2 regions of the Anaerostipes sp. PC18 genome follow, and region 1 is predicted to be linked to the other one. Evidence: riboswitches for the same ligand, from Rfam matches in the RefSeq annotation. Region 1 holds a riboswitch; the other holds the start of a gene.
The links. A riboswitch is a leader RNA that binds a small molecule or an ion and turns the genes downstream of it on or off. The one in region 1 is predicted to bind ZMP and ZTP.
Positions count from the first base shown of each region.

Region 1 (3,952 bases):
CGCCGGAAGCTTTTCAGACCAGAGGACAGTCAGGTTCGGCTCCGGAGCTGTTCCCAAATTATAAAGAGTATGGAGATAACGGAAAGAAGTCTTTGTTACAAGCGGTTTGCTGTTGATTCCGATGCCGCCGATGGACTCTGTGATCCAGGTAGGGTCTCCTCCGAATAATTCATCGTACTCCGGTGTCCTTAAATGTCTTACAAGACGAAGCTTGATGATAAACTGGTCGATCAGTTCCTGGGCGTCTTTCTCCGTCAGAACGCCGTTTTCCAGGTCGCGCTGAATATAAATATCAAGGAAAGTGGAAGTACGTCCGAGGGATGTAGCCGCACCGTTGTTTTCTTTTACACCGGCAAGATAAGCCATATATACGGCCTGAACAGCCTCTTTGGCGTTGGATGCGGGTTTAGAGATATCCACTCCGTAGGAAGCAGCCATTTCTTTGATCGCTCCTAAAGCACGGATCTGCTCGGATACTTCCTCTCTTGCACGGATGCGGTCTTCGCTCATCGGTCCGTCTAAGGCATCCAGATCACGTTTCTTTTCTTCAACGAGATAATCAATTCCATAGAGGGCGGCACGGCGGTAGTCTCCGATTACACGTCCTCGTCCGTATGCATCCGGAAGCCCTGTCAAAAGACCGGCAGTCCTTGCAAGTCTTGTGCGCTGCGGATAAGCGTCAAAGACACCTTCGTTGTGTGTCTTGCGGTATTCATTGAAGTGACGGTCAATTTCCGGATTCAGCTTGTATCCGTACTGCTCCAGAGAAGAATGGGCCATTCTCTTTCCGCCGTATAAGTTTACGATACGTTTTAACGGAGCATCTGTCTGAAGACCGACGATGACTTCATTTTCTTTGTCGATATATCCGGGAGCGAAGTTTGTGATGCCGGAGATGATGTCAGTTTCTACATCTAAAACTCCGCCTTTTTTTGTTTCTTCGGAAAGCAGTTCTTCGCATTTGTTCCACACTTTTTCCGTTTTTTCTGAAACACCTGCCAGGAAAGAGTCATCGCCCTCATATAACGTATAATTTTTCTGTATAAAGTCCCTTACGTTGGTTTCCTTTGTCCATTTTCCATCTTTAAAGCCATTCCATTCTTTTAACATTGTTTTCCTCCGTATTGATCAAAATAGGTTTTTTGAAGTTGTTTGGTACGTTCCTTGTCCATTGCCGGAACTCCTTTGAGTGGGTAAGAAAGATTCATTACCTCATATTTGTTGGCACCGAGCAGATGATAGGGAAGAAGCTCTACCTTTTCTACGTTTGGTATGCGGTCTATGTATTCCTTTAATTCCTGCATGTGCTCTTCGCTGTCTGTAAGTCCCGGAACTACGACATGGCGAATCCATAGTTTCGTGCTGTTTTGTTCCAATGCCTTTAGAAATTCGTTGAACCGCTCCATCGGTCTTCCTGTCATAGACTCGTAAGCCAGTTCGGTTATTTCTTTGAGGTCTAAAAGTACCAGATTCGTGTAAGAGAGGATCTCATCATAATCTCCCTGTCCGAAGCCTGCGGTGTCAATGCACGTATGGATACCTTCCTGTCTGCAGAGTTTCAGGGTCTTAAGCAAAAACTCCGGCTGCATCAGCGGCTCTCCGCCCGAAAAGGTCACTCCGCCGTTCTGTTTAAAGTACGGCTTAAAGCGGGAAATCTTTTTCACCAGTGCCTCCGGAGTTATCTCTTCACCGCCCTGAAACTCCCAGGTGTCGGGGTTATGGCAGAACTTACACCGAAGGGCACAGCCCTGGAAAAAGACTACGCTGCGGATGCCCGGGCCGTCCACTAATCCCATGGATTCCATGGAATGGATGTGTCCAACAATCATAGGAACCTCCTGTAAAAATGTTGATTGGCTGCCTGGGATACGAGTATAAGCGGTTTATGGAAGGACAAAGTAGGCAAGCCCACACCTCATCTTCCCAACACCCCACTCTTTGAGGGGCTTGACAACTTTGCGTGCCAGATGCGATTTGCCAAAAGCAAATAATTTCCTTACGCATCTGTGCACAACCCGCGGAGCGTTTTTATTTCATGGGGAAGGTCGTAGAACTTTCCTGTGAAATAAAAAAAGCCGCACGTCCAGGCAGAGTGCCCAGACGGTCGGCTAAAAATTCATTGTCATACTTCCTGTGGTAAACTCCACTTGTCCGTCAGTCATATGACTTATGTCTTTAAAATACTATACCTGGCACCGGAATGTCAACCCCGGAATCGAAATATTTAATGTAAAATTTTTAGCCGGCTCCATCATAACCTGGATGCTTCTGCCTGTCTACCGGGTATCTGATAAAAGTTTTCATGTTTAAAATTCAGAAAATCCGGGCATGTTCATAGTATGAAGAAGAAATCAAACATTTGGATGTTTTTCCTTGCCGCCGCAGTGATCTTCTCTGTGGTCTGGGCAAAAGAGGAAGACGACAAAGCGGATCAGAAAATAAAACAGGGAGTCGTGCGGTTCCATATACGGGCAAATAGTAACAGCAGGAAAGACCAGGCAGAGAAACTCCTGGTCAGGGATCAGGTAGTGGCATATCTGAAGCCCTGTATGGAGCAGGCCAAAACAAAAGAAGATGCAAAGAGAATCCTTGACAGCCGGAAAAAGGATATTGCCAAAGTGGCAAAGGCCACGCTGCAAAAGAGGGGAAGGGATCTTCCGGTCAAAGTCTATCTGACCAGAGAGAAGTTTCCCGAAAAAGACTATGGCAGCTACGTATTTCCCGAGGGAACCTACGATGCACTGAGAATTGATCTCGGAAATGCCAGTGGACATAATTGGTGGTGTGTCATGTTTCCGGACCTTTGCATTACCAAAGAGAGTGAAGCGGCAAAAGACGAAAATACCAGAAAAAAACTGGAGCAGCAGGTAGGAAAAAAAGGAGTGAAAAAGCTGGAAAGGAAGAAAGAGAAGCTGCCCTGGTTTTTGAAATGGCTGGAGTAGAGAGGTAATATTTACTAAATAAACATATAAAAAGTTAACTACTTTTTTCGTTGATATTTGTTGTAAAAATAGGTATAATAAAGTTACAAAGGTTTTAAAAATTTATAACAATACATTTTATTTCCAACACGGCTGAGAGGGGCAGAAAGTGAAGGAGATGGTATGGATGAAAAAGATTTCAAAGAGGCATACGGTATGGTAGATCAATTATTTTTATAGGTCTCTGCTGCTCATAACAGCAGGGATTCTGATGCTTTTGGCCTTCCTGCTGCTCCTCCGGTAACTGCAGACGATTACATATCAAAATACAAAGAGGGAATTTTACAGGTGTATTCTGTAAACTTTCCTCTTTTATTTCATTTCATAGGAAAGTTCTATGACCTTCCCTATGAAATAAAAACGCTCCGCGGGTTGTGCACAGATGCGTAAGGAAATTATTTGCCTGCGGCAAATTGCATCTGGCACGCAAAGTTGTCAAGCCCCTCAAAGAGTGAGGGGCTGGGGAGATGAGGTGTGGGCTTGCCCACTTTGTCCTTTCTCTGTGAGAAAGCAAAAAACATAAAGAGTGCACTATCTGGGAACCATAAAAACAAATGATGAAACAGGCACAACTTTTATGCTGCCCAAAACGTCTAATTATTAAATACGGATGTAAGGAGAATCTACAAATGAAGAAAAAAATAAAAAAAGATAAACTAAAAGAAATGAAGGATTTTTACCGTTCAGTCCTGCTGATTTCACTTGGCATCACTATGATCCTGATCTTCCAGGCAATGCTCATGTAGACAGAAAATCATGGACGATTCAGCTGATGAAAAAGACACGCCGCTAAAGCGTGTCTTGCGGTATGTATGTTTGGACTGCTTAATCCTCAGGCAAAGGTTTCTTTGCAGAGATCAACAGCAGTTTTTTCAGCTTATGTACACGAAACTTTGTGAGTCCCGCTGCCTTGAACATGCCAAGAATTTCATGAGTGGACGGCCGTTTCACCTTACAGGAAGGAAGAAGCC
Region 1 covers NZ_CP121164.1:3,159,394-3,163,345, reverse strand. Annotated here, with positions in the region: gene pflB (formate C-acetyltransferase) at 1-1,110, opposite strand, end outside; gene pflA (pyruvate formate-lyase-activating protein) at 1,104-1,829, opposite strand; ZMP/ZTP riboswitch at 2,088-2,172, opposite strand; gene spoIIR (stage II sporulation protein R) at 2,340-2,942, shown strand; gene P8F77_RS17010 (class I SAM-dependent methyltransferase) at 3,807-3,952, opposite strand, start outside.

Region 2 (3,952 bases), 650 kb from region 1:
ATCAGGCAGTTCCTTATTCTCCGTCACGATATCGTTAAAGAAATCCTTATCAATGTTCAGTTCATTTCTGCCCTGTTCAAAGGTAACACCAAACACTTCTTTGCGCTCTACCGGAGCCGGCACATAATCCGGATCGATCTCGATCACATTGTAGTTTCCCTTTTTCTTTTCTTTTAAAATTTCAAGTGCGTCTGCGTCGTATCCCGGAGCAATCACTCCGTCAGACACCTCTCTTTTTATAATCTTGGCCGTTGCCGCATCACACACATCGGAAAGTGAAATGAAATCTCCAAAAGAAGACATGCGGTCGGCACCTCTCGCCCTGGCATACGCATTGGCAAGAGGAGTAAATTCCATATCCATGTCATCTACCCAGTAAATCTTCTTTTCCACATCGGTCATCGGAAGACCTACCGCCGCGCCAGCGGGAGAAACGTGTTTAAAGGAAGCTGCCGCCGGAAGACCGGTCGCCTTTTTCAGTTCCTTCACCAGCTGCCAGCCGTTTAATGCATCAAGGAAATTAATATATCCCGGTTTACCGCTTAACACTTTGATCGGCAGTTCACCGTCTTCCATGTAAATTCTTGACGGCTTCTGGTTTGGATTGCATCCGTATTTTAACTCTAATTCCTTCATGGTCTCCTCCTATTGATTCTTGTTCACGATCCTTGTTTCATATTCTCCTGTTTTGATATCGATATAACGCACAAACAGAGATACTTTGTTGTCCTCATTCAGACTTTCCCATACACGGTTTGTAAACGCATCAATATCATCGTCTAAAACGATTAATTTAGGCTCTCCCTCAAAACTTGGAAGCGGATCTCCGTCCTGCATATAGGTGTGGATAAAATGTCCCTCTCCGCTTACCGGATTCTCATAGGCAAATGTATAGCGGTTGCATGCATCCGGATTGCCGTTATTACTCTTTAAAATAGACATTGCATAGTTGTAGGTTCCGTTTTCCACATGCATAATGCCTGAAATACGCGGAGTATAATTCGGTGCATCCGGCTCAAACTCTCTCGTCCTCAATGCCTGTTCAAATGTCTGCTGTTTATCCATGAGTTCGTAGATTGTATCCGTCTGGTCTCCGTTGGTCACTATCGTCTTATTTCCAAGTACCTTAACCGGAGCATAGATGATAAGGCTCGGGTCACTCAGTTTTGATGGATCAAAAGCCTGTGTCCGGATGCCTTTTCCATCCTCGATAAACACACGGTTTCTGCTGTTCCCGCTTCTTCCCATGATAAAATATGCAGTCACTGCATAGGCCCCGTTTGGTGATTTTCCGATCACAATTCCTCTTCCAGGATATGAATTCCCTTTTAACTCGTTTTCTAATGACAACATCTTCATTGCCTTGCATCCTCCTTTTGTATCTGTGTGCAGCTTTGCGGAGAGGTTTTTATTCCATACGAAAGGTTCGCAGACCTTTTCAATGTAATAAAAGAGGCCGCCTGGGCATACTGAATAAAAGTTGCCCAGGCGGCCGGCATTTCTGCTGCCGTGCTCCCCGTGGTTTCTCCACTATCCGCCAGTCGCACAGCTTTCAAAATAAATATACACTATGATCTGTCATTTTTCAAGTCAAAATACTCAGTCCTGACAGCTAAAACATCTGAATCATCAGTTCTGCAGCCGCAGTATTGGTGACTGCCGGTACCTTGTGCACATCACAGACACGAAGCAGTGCAGACACGTCAGGCTCATGAGGCTGTGCGGTCAGTGGGTCCCGGAAAAAAACGACCAGTCCGATCTTTCCCTCTGCAATCCTGCCTCCCAGCTGCTGGTCTCCGCCGTACGGTCCTGAAAGATATTTCTTCACCGGAAGTCCTGTGGCTTCCTCTACCCGTTTTCCGGTTGTGCCGGTTGCGACCAAGTCATATTTTGCTAATGTCTCTTTATACTTCTTTGCAAATTCCACCATCTCGTCTTTTTTCTTGTCATGTGCGATCAATGCAATTATCATATCTTTATCCTCCTGATGTTTAATGACTGTAAGGCTAATCTACACTAAAGCAGCCATTTTTACAAGAGGAATATCTTTAGATCACCGTTTGAGAGATTTTACTTTGGAAAATTTACTGTAAATTTTCTTTTTCTTTATGGTCTGATACGATCTGATTTTAAAATAATATCTTTTCTTCTTTTTTAGCTTGCCTTTTGTATAAGATACTTTTTTTGCAGATACGGTTGCAATTCTTTTAAATCCGGAGGACTTTTTCCCGGACATATAAATCTGATATTTGGACACACCGGAAATTTTTGACCATATTATTTTAATCCCCTTTGATCCGCTCTTTTTCAGTTTCTTTATTTTATTCGTCTTTGGGATCACCGTAATTTTGCAGGAAGCCTTTTTTCCGTTTCCTGTTCTTCCGGAGATAACCGCTGTCCCTACCCTTTTGACCGTCACTTTGCCTGACGAACTGACGGATGCCACAGACGAACTGGAACTGGACCACTTAACTGCCGGATATGAGTTCTCAGGTTCTATGTAACTTTTCAGTATACAGGACGAACCTTTCTTCAGCGACAGAGACTTTTTGCTCAGTTTAATACTCTTTGCCGGAATACTGCTGATCAGGAAGTTTATATCCACATTTCCGTTAATGCCATTTACCGTACCTTTATTCGTACACTGCCACATAACATAGCTTCCGGAATAAGTACATAAACTATTATATTGTGCAATCCATCTGGGATACTTTTGAAATATCTTGTCTGTCAATTTCTTTTCAAACCAACTTTTATTTGCATATATCCCTACATTGCTATAACCGCTCGCCTTCAATCTTCCGGTGAAAGTCTCTGTAATCTGTGCCAATTTGGAATTTGAAAGCTTTGATAAAGAATCCTCCTCCAAATCGTAATAAACAGGATATGATAATTTTCTATCCTCAATCAGACGAATTACATGATCTGCCTCACTTCTGGCCTTTTCTACTGTATTTGCATAGGAATAAAGGTAAACTCCATAGGGGATACCCAGACGCTCACATTCTGATACATTCCGCAGCCATTGATTATCGTCTTGGTCTGTTTGATTCATTCCGTAGCCACACCGGATAATAGCAAAATCAATACCTGATGCTTTCACCCTCTCCCAGTCAATCGTCCCCTGATATTGACTGACATCTATCCCCTTCTTCACTGCTCCCGGAATCGGATTTCCCAGATCATTGACAAACATGCCGTTGACTTTATTCCAGGCATTTGAATATGTTTTTGAAGATCTGCTGAAAGACTGTCCGGAATATATCGGTATACCGTTTTTATAACGCCAGCTGTTCTCTTCTCCTTGTTCCTTCTTCTGCTTAGTTTCTGACTGATTACCATTTACGAATACCTGCAGTGTGGCCGACATCAAACTGACAGCCATAAACACCGCAAAAACTTTTCTTCATCATTTGCCCCTTTCAATAATCCTACATTTGTAGGATTATCATATCACAAGTTGTCTCAGTTGACTATATATTTTCATTCTCCTGTGATAAATTAAGAAAAACAAACGACAAAGGATGGGGTTTATATGAATCGTTTAAAAGGAAACAAAAGAGGCTTTACTTTAGTTGAATTAATCGTCATGCTGGTTATTCTGGCGATCCTGATCGCGTTGTTAGTGCCGACTCTGACCGGGTACATAGACAGAGCTAATATTCTAAGGGTCCCGGATGGAGCCATGAACAAGGCACCACCATAGATACAGTATTTATATATAAGTCCAGACAGCCTTATAATTATCTATCAGTATAAACCAAAAAACTACACCTATCAAAGACTCGATAATACCGTCACTTTCGAATAAATGCTTAAAAAAAGATCCCATAGGGCAATGTCATTAAGTTAATTTTATAATGATTAAAAAAATGAAGATATTTGTAGTTATAATCTACGGATATCTTCATTATAATCTGACATAATATATTCCTCCTTGCAATCAAGATAT
Region 2 covers NZ_CP121164.1:2,512,319-2,516,270, forward strand. Annotated here, with positions in the region: gene P8F77_RS13660 (phosphoribosylaminoimidazolecarboxamide formyltransferase) at 1-636, opposite strand, end outside; gene P8F77_RS13665 (IMP cyclohydrolase) at 646-1,359, opposite strand; ZMP/ZTP riboswitch at 1,476-1,555, opposite strand; gene P8F77_RS13670 (methylglyoxal synthase) at 1,613-1,972, opposite strand; gene P8F77_RS13675 (glycoside hydrolase family 25 protein) at 2,054-3,385, opposite strand; gene P8F77_RS13680 (type II secretion system protein) at 3,536-3,706, shown strand.
Region 2: linked by a shared signal. The riboswitch ahead of P8F77_RS13665 (IMP cyclohydrolase) and the one ahead of pflA (pyruvate formate-lyase-activating protein) in region 1 are both predicted to bind ZMP and ZTP.